One region of the Staphylococcus lloydii genome, then DNA from elsewhere that is predicted to be linked to it. Evidence: riboswitches for the same ligand, from Rfam matches in the RefSeq annotation. Region 1 holds a riboswitch; the other holds the start of a gene.
What was found. Region 1 has a riboswitch for thiamine pyrophosphate ahead of ISP08_RS01920 (thiamine phosphate synthase). Riboswitches for the same ligand answer to the same signal wherever they lie in the genome.
Positions count from the first base shown of each region.

Region 2: it holds a riboswitch for thiamine pyrophosphate, as region 1 does, so the genes downstream of both, ISP08_RS08625 (ECF transporter S component) here and ISP08_RS01920 (thiamine phosphate synthase) in region 1, are expected to answer to the same signal.

Region 1 covers NZ_CP064056.1:444,319-452,569, reverse strand. The annotation lists gene argF (ornithine carbamoyltransferase) at 1-597, opposite strand, end outside; gene ISP08_RS01945 (MFS transporter) at 843-2,102, opposite strand; gene ISP08_RS01940 (ThiF family adenylyltransferase) at 2,310-3,311, opposite strand; gene ISP08_RS01935 (thiazole synthase) at 3,308-4,075, opposite strand; gene thiS (sulfur carrier protein ThiS) at 4,077-4,277, opposite strand; gene thiO (glycine oxidase ThiO) at 4,261-5,379, opposite strand; gene ISP08_RS01920 (thiamine phosphate synthase) at 5,372-5,956, opposite strand; TPP riboswitch at 6,036-6,145, opposite strand; gene xylB (xylulokinase) at 6,237-7,745, opposite strand; gene ISP08_RS01910 (ArgE/DapE family deacylase) at 8,107-8,251, shown strand, end outside.
Region 2 covers NZ_CP064056.1:1,771,312-1,779,562, forward strand. The annotation lists gene ISP08_RS08605 (DUF697 domain-containing protein) at 3-545, opposite strand; gene ISP08_RS08610 (class I SAM-dependent rRNA methyltransferase) at 603-1,772, opposite strand; gene auxA (lipoteichoic acid stability factor AuxA) at 1,982-3,271, opposite strand; gene graF (glycopeptide resistance-associated protein GraF) at 3,545-3,679, shown strand; TPP riboswitch at 3,761-3,861, shown strand; gene ISP08_RS08625 (ECF transporter S component) at 3,951-4,526, shown strand; gene ISP08_RS08630 (ABC transporter ATP-binding protein) at 4,539-5,945, shown strand; gene ISP08_RS08635 (energy-coupling factor transporter transmembrane component T family protein) at 5,938-6,744, shown strand; gene purD (phosphoribosylamine--glycine ligase) at 6,814-8,052, opposite strand; gene purH (bifunctional phosphoribosylaminoimidazolecarboxamide formyltransferase/IMP cyclohydrolase) at 8,073-8,251, opposite strand, start outside.

The DNA of each region.
Region 1 (8,251 bases):
AATATTAATATTAACACCTAAGATTGCACCAGTTACTAATAAATCATGTGCTACATTGTTACGTGCATCTCCAACATATGTTAAAGTTTTACCTTCAAAAGTGCCCCAATTTTCTTTCAACGTAAAGAAATCAGCAATCATTTGTGTCGGATGCCATTCATTCGTTAAACCGTTCCATACTGGTACATTCGCGTATTTAGCTAACATTTCTACATCAGCTTGATTGAATCCTCTAAACTCGATACCATCATACATTCTACCTAACACCTTCGCAGTGTCTTCAGTAGATTCTTTGGCACCTAAATGAATATCACCTTGTCCAAAGTATTCAGCAGTAGCACCTAAATCAAAAGCTGCAACACTGAATGCCGAACGTGTACGCGTAGATGGTTTTTCAAAAAGTAGCGCCAAATTTTTTCCTTTTAAATATGGATGTGGAATCCCTCTGTTTTTCTTTTCTTTTAATTCACCTGTGAAATCTATTAATGTCATTAATTCCTCATAAGAAAAATCACAAGTTTTTAAAAAGCTTTTACCTTTAAAGTCTTGCAATTGTTTTAGTGTAGTCGTGTACGCCCCATCTAAATCACTCTCCAATATTTGTAAGATTACTTACTATCATAACGACATAAACAGTAAAAATCAAGTATATTTATACTATTTATTGTATATTATTGAATATTTATATTCAGGAAATTATTATTAAACCCTAAACAAAACCAACTAATACCAATATTCTTGTTAGCAACTAATTAAAAACGAAGTGTTATAATACACAATTTTGTATACATTAAGACATAAAAAAAGATGAGTGCTTTCACCCATCTTTTATCAAAGCTATTTTAAGACGTTGCTTGTTTTCTTTTACTATTTCTAGCTCGTTCTTCTGGTGTTTTTAAGAAGCGTGTCATAATTGCACTCGCTGCATAAAGTCCGAAAATCAGGAACATCATACCTTTTACACCTATTGTACTATAGAATAAGTAAACAAGTCCTGGTCCTGCGAATACACATAGACCTGCACCTAAGTTTAATATTGCCATAGCTGGTCCTTTGTCTCCTTCACCTACAAGTGATGGTACTAATGCAGAAATTGGCACGAAGCCTGCTAAACACATACCCCATAAGAAGCCAACAAGTCCTACAACAAAGACATTGCCTGTAAATAAATCCGGTAAGAAGTATAAACCTAATGTAAATACGGCACAGCCTACGCCACCGATATAGCTAATTGTATTTTTCCAACCAATCTTGTCACTTAATGCACCAAAAATTAAATTAAAAATAATGTTTGCGATAAAGATAGTGCCCCAAATATTTAACCAAGTCGTTGTTTCAATCCCTCTTTTAGATAAATAAAGCGGTAAGAATAAAGGAAACGCATATTGTGCTGCTTGATTAATAATACGTACGATACACGCAATGGCAACTCGAGGTTCTCTATATAAAATAGAAATACCTGCGAAGATTTCTCTCATATGCTCTTTAGCGCCGCCTTCTCGTTCTTCTAATGAAAATTTATCTCTATTAACAAATACGGCAAGTACTGTTCCAATAAGCACCCAAATAATAGCAGTCCATAATGTACCGAAATAACCAATTTGCTTAATTGCAAATGAAGAATAAAATGAGCCTAATACACTTAATCCACCTGTAAAGACGAACCAGAACCAACCCACTGCTGCGCCTAAACGTTTTTGTGGAGAACGATAAGCGACCCAAACTAAGAATGAATATGCAAATAATGGATAACCAAAACCTCTAATTGCATATGTAGGAATCATTAAGCCAAATTGCTCTGAAGGTACTGCAATACCAGCAAAGACTGCATGTCCTATAATATATAAGGTTGTCCCTATTAACATAACTTTTCTAGGTCCAATAACTTCGACTAAGACCCCTGAAAGCCATGACCCTATTGCTATCGTAACACCATAACACGTCGTTAATGCTGCTGTTTGTTGTACCGATAAACCATGTTGTTGTAAATATGGACTTATCCAACCAAGTTCTAATCCATCACCCATCATAAAGATAAGCACGCCAATATATCCCCAAAGCAACGTCGGCGGCATACCCATTTTTTCTAATTTATTATGCATAAGTAACGACACCCCTTTACCTTTTACGTTTTAGAAAACGCTTTCATTTATTTCCTATATTCTATTTCATTTTTTCTTATAATGCAAATTTGTTTTTGTTTATTTTCATTTATTTTCGTTTTAATAGTTAATTATCTTTCACAATAAAAAAAGAGTGATAAGCTTATTCAGCTGCTTATCACTCTTTTTATAATTATCATTTTTCAATTATTTTAATTGCTTATTAAATTCTTCATATAATTGCTGCGCTGTTGAATCATCTTCAATGCCATGCACATTCATGCGACCATCTCGAAAGAGTGTACAATCCACATCTTTATATTGAATTAACTTAGCAAATGCATTTTCCTTAATAATATGGCCTGGGAAATACGTTGCATAATTAAATGCCTGTGTATTGAATCTAAATAAATATGCATTTCCACACATTGCTTCGATTTGACTAGTCTGACTCTTATTTAATACTTCATAATCGCCTTCTTTACATACATGACATTGGTCGTTTTTTAAGCTATCAATATTTATTGCTTGGTGTTTTAAATCAAACGTATCAATAGTAATTAACTTTCTTGAAAATCCTTCACCAGCGACATAACGCATTAATTCTGACACTTGTATACTAACGACTTGATTGATTACCGGTGGTAAGACGCCGTTGATGGCGCAACTTTCACCCGTACTGGGTATTGCTTGTAATAAACATTTTAAGCACGGCCCTTTATAATCGATAGCATACACAGTACCTTTGCTACCTACCGCTGCACCATAAATCCAAGGGATTTGTAATTTATGACAAGCTTCATTGATAAGGTATCTAATTTCAAAGTGATCCATGCCATCCATCACAATATCTGGATGGTGGTCACTTAATATTTTTTCAATATTTGTGGCAGTCAGTTCTTCATATAAAGTATTAATTTTTGTTGACGCATTAATTTTGTTTAATTTACTTTTTAATGCTTCAACTTTTGGTAACATTTGTTTGGCATCGTCTTCATCATACAATGCTTGTCTGTGTAAATTACTTAATTCTACAATATCCATATCAATAATAGATATTTCATGTACACCCATTCTCGTTAACATCTCTGCGATGTTACTTCCAAGCGCACCAGCTCCTAATATCATGACATGCATGGTCTGCAAGCAGTGTTGACCTTGTTCGCCAAAACGTTGATAACGCGTTTGACGATTATAACGATTTGTCATAAGAAGCCAATGCCTTCTACAGGGCTTGAAGCTTGTGCAGTATATTTAACTGGTATTCTCCCCGCTTCATAACTTAATCTACCAGCTTGGATGCCTAACTTCATAGCTTCGGCCATTTTAACAGGGTCTTGCGCACTTGAAATAGCTGTATTTAATAAGATGCCATCCGCACCCAGTTCCATCGCATGACATGCGTCTTTAGGAGAACCAATGCCCGCATCAACAATCACTGGGACGTCTACTTTCTCGATAATATAGCGTAGATTTAATGGGTTATTGATACCTCTACCCGTACCAATCGGTGATGCAAGTGGCATAACGGCATGTACGCCTAATTCTACAAGACGCTTCGCCAATACGACATCGTTAGAAACGTATGGACATACTGTGTAACCTTTTTCTAATAACACTTTACATGCTTCATACGTAGCTAACGGGTCAGGTAATAACGTTTCATCATCACCGATTACTTCTACTTTAATCATGTCACAAACGCCGGCATGATTAGCTATTTCCGCAATTCTAATTGCTTCTTCTGCCGTTTTGGCACCAGCTGTATTAGGGAAAGTAATATAATCTTGTAAATTTATATTTGCTAACGGATTAGGTAAATTTTTGTCGTATAAATTCATTCTTCTGACCGCAAAAGTTAATACCGAAGTTTCTGCAGCATTAATTGCCTTTGTTTGTATTGTTTCATTTTCAAATTTCCCAGTACCTAGTAATAATCTAGAATTTATTTCGAATTGTCCAATTTTAAACATATTAACCGCCTCCAACGAATTCTAATAGCTCTAATTTGTCATTTGCCGAAACAACTTGCGATGCAAATGTGTCTTGCTTGATTAACTTACTATTATGTTCAACAATGACGCGCTGTTCATCTATTTCTAGTTGCTGCAATACTTCTAATAACGTTAATTGTTCGCCAAATTTAAATGTGTCGCCGTTAATCATGACTTCCATTTAACACACATCCTTCTACAGTAAAATCATTTAGTATTTGTGGTTTCGTATCTGTAACAATCCATTTACTCATCAGTTCACCTACAATTGGTGATAATAGAATACCGTTTCGATAATGGCCAGTAATGACAAATAATCCTTTTTCAATTTCGTCCATAATCGGAATTTCATTGCCAATATGCGGACGAACGCCTGACCACTGCTTCAGTTTACGTGCATACTTCAGTTGAGGTATATGTCGCGTAGCACTTTCCATTAACCAATCTACACCACTTTGCGATACACCCACTGAATAGTCATCAAAATGACTTGTAGCGCCAATAAGCACTCTATTTTTATTTTTCGGTACTAAATAGCAACCATTCGTCATAAATATTGTTGACTGCAAATCTAAATCTTCTTGTTCCATCAATATGACTTCACCCTTAACGCCAGTTAATTGGCGTTCTTTTAATTGTGCTTGCAATAATTTATGACTCCACGCTCCACCTGCAACGACAACTTTCGGAGCGTAATAATCACCCTTATTTGTAATGACTTTATACATTCCTTTATCTTTTGTAATGGCTGTCACTTCTGTATGTCGTATACGTTCAACGTTGTTCTGTTCTAACGATTTATACAATGCTTTCGTATATTTATTTGCGTTTATTTGATGATCATTTGGAATATATAATGCCATGATGTCTTCAATATTTAGATTATTACTCGTTAAGCGATGCGCTTCTTGTTGTTCTAATAGTCTTACATTAGGATTAACATTTGCTAGAAAATTATATTGTGCTATCACTTTGTCATTGTCTTTAGGTTCATATGCTAATTTGATTAATCCTGTTTCTTTATATTCAATATCACTTCCAACTTCCGATAGAAGTTGTTCATTCAAGTGTTTAAAATACTGCTGAGATTTCAAAGCCAAACGATAAGTCGGACTATCGTTAGAAAACTCATTTTGTGCGCCTAACATCCCTCCCGCCTTATAAGAAGCATGCATACCGTCTATATCTCTATCAATGATGCCGATATTCAACTGATTATGCTTTAAATTACGTGCGACAGACATGCCCATGACGCCAGAACCGATAATGAGTACATCAAACATAATTTGACCACTCCTCTGTAAATTTTCGTAAAGTTTGGTTATCACTGTCATAAAATAATGAAATGCCAGCAACCCCAGCAAAACCTGCCGGCAATTGTGATAAAGTACGTCTATTCACCCCACCTAGTGCAATAACTTTAATTTCTTTGCTCAGCACTTGCCTAATTTCGCGTTGCGACCTTGGTTCTTGATTCGGTTTGGATGACGTACGGAAAACATGACCAAACAATACATAATCACAATGCTGTTGTTGTGCATAAATAACACTTTCTTCACTGTGAGTAGACATACTTACTATCGCTTGAGGATGTTGAGTTTTAAAATTTTTTAGGGCGCTATGATATTCACTGAAATGAATAGAAGTCATAGCACAAGCAATAAATACGTCTACATTGCTATGCACAGTTAATTTGTCTTTACTAATACCGTGTTTAATGGCTCTTGTTATCCAATCAATAAGCTGAGGCGTTGTCATTGGGGTGCGTATAATTAAGTGATCATAATATTCTAAAATAGCTTTGTAATGTTCAATATCTAGTTGATTCAATATTTTGTATGGTGTGATAGCTACAAACAACGGGTTTCACCTCTATATAAATAAAAAAACGTTATTTTTCTGGATAGAAAAATAACGTTTATACTCAAATATAAAAATCGTCTAAGTAACGCCACTTTCCTACGCCAGTATGAACTGGATCAGGTTCCGGGAATTTCGAAATGACGATTTCGATCTCAGCCTTTTGTAAAGGCACTTCCAGTGGTCTATATAAAATTGTTAATGTTTGGTTTGTGAAAATCAATGAATCAATAATGTTAATGTAACTCAAGTTTTTAGAAATTGCAAACTACTTTGTAAATTAATTATGCGTGCTTTGTTTAGTTAACTCAACTAACTTTTTAGTAAGAGGCTGCGTTTGATTATAAACTGCTTTATATACTTCAAAGTAGCTTTGGTAAGCTACATGCCGCTCTTTATTTGGCTCAAAGACTTGTTCTTTATGGATAAATTGTTCCACACATGCGCCGATGTCTTCGTACCATTTCAAACCCGTAGCAGCTATCATTGCTGCACCCATAGATGGTCCTTCTTCATGTTTTAATTTATATACTTTTGCATTAAATATATCCGCTTGCAATTGTAACCAAAATTCACTTTTCGCACCGCCGCCAATAGCTACAACTTCATTTATCTGCTTACCTTGCGTGCGCAAATATGCTATGGACTCGTATAATGAGTAAGTAACTCCTTCTACAACTGCACGAGCCATATCACCAAGTGAATGCATGCCACTTAATCCAATAAAACTACCTCGAATATTAGCATCTCCATGTGGCGTACGTTCACCCGCTAGATAAGGTGCAAAAATCAGTCCTTGTGCACCAATTTTAGATTGTTCGGCATATGACATAAGTTCATCAAATGAGTCGTTTTGTGCACACTGATTTTTAAACCAATTCAAACTATAGCCAGCCGAGAGCGTCACACCCATAGCATAAGATAAATTATTCACAGCATGCTTAAACATATGAATATTATTACCATATTCGGCATCTTGCTTTGATTCACAGGACAATATTACACCTGATGTTCCAATGCTACATAGCGATTGATTAGGTTCAATGACGCCTGCCCCAATTGCGCCACAAGCATTATCACCACCACCTGCAAATACTGCAACTTTATTTGAAATGCCTAGCTTTTCAGCAATCGACTGTTTCAAAAATCCTACTTGCGTATCCGAAGTAACCAGTGGTGGATAAATATTCGTAATACCAAATTGTCTACCTACATCTTCTGACCATTCATTTGTCGATGGATCTAATAACAACGTACTCGACGCATCGGACAATTCCATATTGATCGCACCTGTTAATTTGAAACGCACGTAGTCTTTAGGCAATAAAAATACTTTCGTCTTAGACCAATGGGCTGGTTCGTGTTGCTTTAGCCACATCAATTTAGTCAACGTAAACCCTTCTAACACTGGATTACCCAACACAATTTCACCTAGTCGGGATTTAATCATTTCGCATTGGGCGGTAGAACGTGTATCGTTCCACAATATTGCTGGTCTAATCACTTTGTATTCATTGTCCAATACAATTAAACCATGCATTTGACCAGAAAATGATATGCCGTTTATTTCAAAATCAGAGTGATTTTGTTTCAAATTATTTATAACGTTGTTCATCGTTTCAATCGTTACTGAAACCCATTCATCGGGATTTTGTTCACTATAACCAGGATAAGCATGTTGAATTGTTAACGGCGAACTCGCAGAAGCAATTATCTTACCTCTGTCATTAACTGCTAAGGACTTGATTGAGCTCGTCCCAACATCAATGCCTAATACTAATCTTTCCACATTAATTTTTCCTTTCTCAACTCAACACCTTAAATCCATTAATACATCATTAACATATTTTTGACAAGCCCTTTCTTTTACTAATTAAATACATTGTTTTACAACTTGATATCGTTTGTATTTTGGCCATCGGCTAAGACTACTGGACGTCTAAAAACCTGTATTAACAATATTTCAGACAATTGTTTTAACACATCCTATGCACTCTCTTTATATTTCAAAATGGCCAATTCACTCTAATAAAAGTTAACTAATAATATTAAATATGAAAACAAATTTAATTCATTATCAAAACGCTTTGCTTATCAAATTAATTAGAGAGGTGTATACTTTGTATAGTTTGTCAAAGGAGTGGTATAACATGAGTACATTTTCTAACGAAGAAAAAGTACAGATTTTATCAGATATTGTGGAAATTAACACAGTTAATGATAATGAACTTGAGGTTTGTAAATATCTTCAAAATCTTTTCCAAAAACACGGCATTGAATCTACAATCGACCAAG
Region 2 (8,251 bases), 1.2 Mb from region 1:
CTTTATATTATTGAGCGAATTACTTTTTCGCATTTTTCTACGTGATCTTGCCCTATTTTTTTCATGAAATAATAACTAATTGACGCAGATATAGCTTGCCCTACTATAGGGAACCACTTTGTTTGTTTAGCAGCTGTACGTTTAGCCACATCTCTAATTACTACTTTCAATAAGGTACTAGACACTTTTCTACCAACGAATTGGCTCCCTTGAATTGCAGCAGCCGTATAAATACGTTCTTTTACATCATCACCTAAATTATTAACTTGCTTATGATCAACACCATAAATTTTATTAATATCTTCAATAATGTCTCTCATTAACTTCAAGTCCACACCAAAATCTAAACCTGGTATTGGTACAATGCTGACACTAGACGATAATATAGCTTTTTTTCTAATTAGTGCTTCTGCACGTTCTCTACGATTTGCAATTTCGTCATTAGTTGTTGGTAAATTATTTTTAGCATCAATTTCTTCAATATTTAATACTTTATTACCGAATTTATTAGTTAATTTATTTGTAACTTTATTTTTAATTCCCATTTTAATCTACTCCTCCATTTGTGCGCTTAATAATTTAAATACCCTTTTTTCAATAAATTATTTAATTTGCAAGAAGATAGCTTTTAAATATTTGGAAGGTTTGTAATGTGGATGTGTTTTGAAATCTTTAGGCAATCCCATGACTTCTATCAATTCATAATCTACATCGGCATTATCCAATGTATCATTAATTACTTTTTTAAATGCTTTGAGTGAGAATGTACTATTGTTCGTGCACAATAACAGATTGCCGTCTGGACCTAAAATATCTAATGCACCTAAAATTAACTTGTCATAATCTTTTGTAACAGAAAATGTTTTCTTTTTATTTCTAGCAAAACTTGGTGGATCGATTACAATCGTATCGTAAAAATGATCGTGACGACGTGCATAATTAAAGAAGTCAAAAGTATCCATTACATAAATATATTGAGATTTAGGATCAATGCCATTCAAACCAAAATTATCTTCTGTAAGACCACGTGAACGATTAGCTAAATCAACGCTCGTAGTACTATTAGCTTCATTAGCAGCTACAACTGAAAACGCACCTGTATAACTAAATAAATTTAAAACATCACGTTCTGTTGAGAATTTGTCTCTTAACTTTTTACGTACTTCTTTTTGGTCTAAAAAGATACCAGTCATTAAGCCATCATCTAAATTCACATTGTAAAAAGTATTGTTTTCTTCAATTACAATTGGGAATTCTGGAGCTTCACCCGTGACATAACCACCCGTTAACGTTTCATCTTTAAAACGCATTTTTTCATATATAGACGTATATTCAAATACCGCTTCAATTGCTTTCAATATTAAATATCTAAATTTGTAAATTCCTTTTGAATACCATTGAATTAAAAGATGACCGTTATAATTATCAATAGTTAAACCACCAACGCCATCACCTTCACTATTAAACAATCTAAATGCAGAAGTACCATCTAAATTATAAAAATAAGTCCTTTCTTCGTTTGCAATGTGAAATAAACGTTCAAAGTAAGACGCATTTATCTCTTCTTCTTTATCATAACTTAGTACCCAACCTATACCTTTATGTTGTCTACCAACATAACACGTTGCAATATACTCCTCTTTATTTGTCACTAAATAAAATAAATCCCCTTCTTTTAAATGGTCATGTGCGTATATATCGTCTTCTTCAATTAATGGATATTGATTATTATATTTAGTTTCTTTTCCTCTATTTAAAGTGGCTGTTTTCATAATTTGCCGACCTTTCTTTATATATAGTTTATAGCGCTTTTTATTTTAACATGTTGTTTACACTGTAGCACATCACAAATGTGAATATTTAATCTCTTAATTTCTACTAAAATGTAGCGTTTGTAACAACTTATAAACTTTAAAACACAAAAAAATACAACTTAATGGCCTCAATTACAAAACCATTAAGTTGCATTAATCTAATTATTTTAATGTCTTAGTTTGATTACAAATGAAACGATAACCGCAATTAACATGATAAATAGAATTGGCGTAATGAAAATAGATAACAACAATCCGTGAACCATGATATTTACAAATTCTGTAAGTAATTTAAAGAACAGCAAACTAATCATAAATAGCTGTAAATAATAAAATTTATCGCGTAAGAAATTAGTGAGTGTAGTTAAAATGTAAATAATAATTACAAACATTAATAATAGTAGTGTCACCCATTCAATCACATATTGTGTTTGAGAAATTTCCCATTCACCTGATACGAATAAACTATTTCTATTATTAAATTCAATCAATGTAAAGAATAATAGAACCGCACCACAAAATAATTCAACGTATGCAGTCTTCAACCATTTAGGCTTCTTCATCCAATTTGGTACGTCATCTTCTTGAATATCTATAATTTCTTTCCATTTGTTAATAAATTTATCTTTCTTATCACGCAATTTCTGTAAGTCAACACTTCTACGTGTTTTACGCGTAAATTCAGTTGTTCTATCTTGTAAGTTTTTCCAATGTTCTTTTGTTTGATTTGTCATAGAATCTTTACTCATGCGAGAAAGTTCTGGCTCTTCTTCACCTAATTCTTGTTTAGTAAGTGGAAGTGATCTTCTTAAAAACAAGAAATTCCATATAGACATTTGTCCTAATATCCACATGATTAAAAAGAATGTATTAATACTTAAGATATCTATTGGTAAAATTTCATCGCTGTCTATACGACTGTATAGTACAATTTGCGTCAATAGATAAACAATGCCATAACTAAAAATTATCCATAGATAGTGATACTTGCGATGATTAGGATTCAATTCGTCTTTATAAACGATATATCCTATATGAATAGCGAATGGCACTATAAATAATACCGCAAAGAAGCTATAAATTTGTGTCATTAAAATGATTGTTATTAGGAAGTATAAAATTCCTACTACTAAGAAGAATATGGAAATATCATAATCATATTTAGTCGTACGATATAATGTAAAACCTAAATAAATAACTAAAGCACCAAATAGAATTATTATAATGGCACTAACAACTGGGAAACTACCTATATAATTACTCGTCACCCTAATAATTTCACCGAAAAATGCATTAATAAAGTCCCAAACATTATGAATATGTAATTCTATCTTATCTTTACCATTAAGTTTATTAATTAATGATAGATTAAGTAATATAATGACACTTATCAAAATCGACACTATACCAATTACATAGCTATATAATATTTCGGCGTGTTTTTTCAAAAACGACATACCATTCACCTCAAAGTTATTATAAACGAACTTAAGAATCTTGTCTTTAATTAAACCGATAAATAAGTCTATAGTATGATATAAAATACACACACATTAAACTTTCCACAGTTTGTTTTATTTTAAACAAACTTCAATTAGTTAAGAATACCTTATTTATACGATTTCTTGCAATAGTAATATAATTAATTTGTTTTAAATCTTGTGAACGAGGTAAACACATCTGTATAACAACTTTATATAGTAAAACGCTAAAATAAGGAGTGGTTACCTATGAGTAAAGAAGAAATGCACAAAGACGCAGCTGAACAAGCTAAAAATGCTGAAAATGAACTAAAAGATAAAAAAGAAAATGGTTCTGATAATCACGAAGAAACAAAGAAAAACGTTCAAGATTTATTTGAATAAGGATGTAAGATGTCAAATTTCTACTTACAGTCTTGACAAACTATATTAAAAGGCATACATTAAGGTTAAATTAAAACTTAATATACGCACTAGGGGTGTTTTGTAACTGAGATGAGGATTGCCTCAAACCCTTTGAACCTGATCTAGATGAGACTAGCGTAGGAAAGTGTACAATTATAATTATTAATTCATTAATTTTTTTGTATAATTATGCCTATAATTACGCACAACTTCTAGAGAGGTTGTGCGTTTTTTTATGGAGGAATGTTACATGTCAAAAGGTTTAAAACTATCAGAAATACTAGTCACAATACTTATTGCTATCGTTTTTGCAATTATCTATAATATTTGGAATTTCGTGTATAAAGCATTTCAAGTATCTGGACTTCATATAGAAGAAATTACTTATGGCGCTTGGTTTATGGCAGCTGTAGTGGCCTACCTTATTATTCCCAAAGCAGGTATTGCCTTATTAGCCGAATTTGCTGCCGGTGCTGGTGAAACTATTATTATGGGTCGTTTCGATATCGCTACAATGATTTACGCTTTCGTTCAAGGTTTAGCCTGTGAAATTATATTTGCAATTTTTAGATATAAATCCCGAAAAGCTATCGTCGCAATTTTAGCAGGGTTATTAACTGCTATCTCAACGTTACCGTTAGACTTTGCTTATGGTTACTTAGCATCGCTAACAAGTTGGAACTTAACACTTTACATTGTTTTTCGTTTGTTAGGCGGTATATTAGTTGCTGGCCTACTCTCTTACTATATAGTTAAGGCACTCGATCAAACAGGTGTTACGAGATTATTTAGACCCTCATCAAAAGAAGATTACGATAATTTATAAGGAGCGTTGTATGTGTTAGTAGCAAAAAATTTACGCCTAAAATACCCAAACGCCAATAAAAAGATTTTTGATGGGTTGGATATTACAATTAAAGAACAAGAAAAAGTCCTATTACTAGGACCCTCAGGGTCAGGTAAGAGTACTTTGTTAAATGTACTTAGCGGCATAGTACCTGAATTGATAGAACTACCATTAAAATATGATCAATTAGATAGAGATGTAAATAGTGGTGTTATTTTTCAAGACCCTGATACACAATTTTGTATGCCAAAAGTCTATGAAGAACTCGCTTTTATTTTAGAAAATAGACAAGTACCGAGAGAACAAATGGATGAAGAGATATCGAAAGCCTTGCAATCTGTTGGTTTGTCTGTAAATAAAGACCAATATGTAAACCAATTAAGTGGTGGTATGAAACAAAAATTGGCAATTGCAGAAACGTTGTTACAAAATGCCAACACATTATTTCTAGACGAACCTACTGCAATGTTAGACGTTGAAGCGACAGAAGCGCTTTGGTCAAAAATTAAGTCATTGTGGACTAATCAAACCGTACTCATTGTCGAACATAAAGTAGCTCATATTTGGGAACACATTGATAGAGTCATTTTATTCGATTATGACGGCAATATTATTGCAGATGAACAACCGCAATCAATATTAACTAACTATGAACATCTACTAACCGAATATGGAGTTTGGCATCCTAAAGCCTGGGATTATGCACCTCAACCTATCAAACAACATACAGTAGAAAAGACAGACTACCAACTTCGGCTCGAGCAATGCACGATAAAAAGAGACAAACGCGCGTTGATTAAAATCAATGAATTAACGATAAATCAAGGTGAATGGATTACAATTACTGGGGCTAACGGAAGTGGGAAAACATCTTTATTAGAATCTTTAATGCAACTTATTCAATATGAAGGAACTATGTATTTTAACAATAAAATTATCCGTAAGATAAAAGATATTGCACACCATGCCTTTTTAGTTTATCAAAATCCTGAATTACAATTTATCACTAACTCTGTTTATGATGAAATATATGTACAATATTCAAACTATAGCGATACTGAAGCGCAGCAGAAAACAGAAGCAATGTTACACGAGCTGAATTTAACTGAAGTTAAACATCAACACCCTTTTGAACTTTCTGTAGGACAAAAAAGACGTTTAAGCGTTGCTACCGCATTAAGTTCTGAGGCTGAAATCATCTTATTAGATGAACCTACTTTCGGTTTAGATAGCCATAATACATTTAATCTTATCAAATTGTTTCAAGAACGTATTAACAAAGGACAAACTATCGTTATGGTTACGCATGATTCTGAAATTATAAAACGCTATTCTACACGAAGAATACACGTAGAAAATAAACAACTCGTAGAAATGTTAGGTGAAGCACATGTTTGATTTATGGAAAACACGATACACCTTCTTAGATGATGTTAATATTATTACGAAATTGGCACTATCAGTATTATTATTTTTCTTAGTAATATTAATTCACCAATTTGATTTAATGATTTACTTGGCGTTACTTACGGTTTTATTTTTATTGATTTTTAGTGGTATCAAATTAAGAGTCACATTTATATTTATACTCTTCACAATGCTATTCAGTATAGTGTCGGCACTATTTATGATTTTTTATGGTAATGGTACGCATATGTTATTTAAACTCGGCTTCATTCAAATTTCTATAGAAAGCTTAATTAGAGGACTACATCTTTCGTTAAGAACGATGACCGTCTCATTCTTTGGTTTGTTAGTCGTATTCTCTTCGCAAATCGTGATGATTTTTTATAGTTTAATGCAGCACTTAAAAGTTAAGCCCAAGTTCGCATATGCTTTTATGGCAGCAGTAAGAATGGTGCCTCTTATGTTAAGTTCATTTGTACAATTGAGAAGAACGTTAAAAATGCGTTATCAAATGATACCTTCAAAAAACTACAAAGGATTAAATCGTTTTAAACATTTATTAATTCCTATGCTAAGTCAAAATATTAGAAAAGCACATCAACTTTCAGTAGCTATGGAGAAAAAAGGCTTTAAAGATGGTCCACGTACGTATTATTATTATGTTCCATTTTCATATAAGGATATTATTTTAATCGTCGTGATGATTGTGTTAGTAGCTTTAGCCTTTGTATTGGCACACTTCATACCTATTACTAGCATTGATGACGTAAGAGTTAATAATATTTATTAATGCCTCATATAAATAGCAAAAACGTCAATTTCTATCTTAATCAGATAAAAATTGACGTTTATTTTTACTTTATTTTATCGCTTTATTGCTTATATCATTTCTATAGTATAAAGCATCACTTTCAATGTTTCTTACAAGATTGTATGCTTGCTGCTTCGCTTTTTCGATATTTTCACCTTGTCCTACAGCTAATATAACTCTCCCACCGCTTGTTACATAATCATCATTTTGTAGCGTAAGGCCACTTACAAAATAATTACCATTTAAAGTGAAGCCTGCAACGCGCTCCCCTTTTTCGTATGTACCTGGATATCCTTTCGAAGCCAACATTACACCAACAAAAGCATCATCTTTCCATTTAAATTGAATAGGTCGTTTTTGCTCTAGATCGATGATGTGTTGCATTAAGTCGCTATCCATACGACTTAATAACACTTGCGCTTCAGGGTCCCCAAAACGTGCATTAAATTCAATTACTTTTGGACCTTCTTTAGTAATAATAGCACCTATATATAATACACCAAAAAATGAATAACCTTCCTCATACATAGCTTTTGCTATCGGTTGCGCTATCGTTTCGTTTGTTTGCTGTAATATATCTTCGCCGATGTGTGGAACTGGACAATAAGCTCCCATTCCGCCTGTATTAGGCCCTTTGTCGTCATCAAATGCACGTTTATGATCTTGTGCAATACAATCGAAAGGTACTGCATAATCACCATTAACAAAGGTCATCAGTGAAAATTCTTCTCCTTCTAAAAATGTTTCGAAAACGACAAGTTCATCACCATTTTCATAAAATGCTTGTACTGCTTCAAGTGCCTCATCATAATTTTGCGCTATGATAACGCCTTTACCTGCGGCTAAACCATCTTTTTTCAAAACAATTGGGTAATCACATTGTTCAATGTATGTTAACGCTTTGTCCTTATTATTTATCTCTTGATAATCAGCGGTTGGAATATTGTGTCTTTCCATGATTTGTTTTGCAAATGACTTTGAACCTTCAATTTGAGCTGCAATTTTATTTGGTCCAAATACTTTAATACCTTCAGCTTGAAGTTTATCTGTTAACCCTTCTGTCAATGGTTGCTCAGGTCCAATAATAGCCCAATCTATATTATGAGCTACCGCAAATTCAACGATTGTTGCATGGTCATTTTCAGCAATCTCTTTATGGACTTCTGCAATATTTACCATAGCGTCATTGCCAGGAATCGCAAATAAATGGCTAACTAGATTAGATTGATTAAGTTTAAAAGTGAGTACGTGTTCTCTACCACCCGAACCTATTACAAGAACTTTCATTTTTTCAACCTACCTTCCATTTAATGTTTAAAGTGACGTACACCCGTCGTTACCATAGTGATTCCATATTTATTTGCCATATCAATTGATTCTTGATCTTTAATTGAACCGCCTGGTTGAATTATTGCTTTAATCCCTGATTGGGCAGCTAATTCTACCGTGTCTCCCATTGGGAAGAAACCATCTGATACAAGTGCGA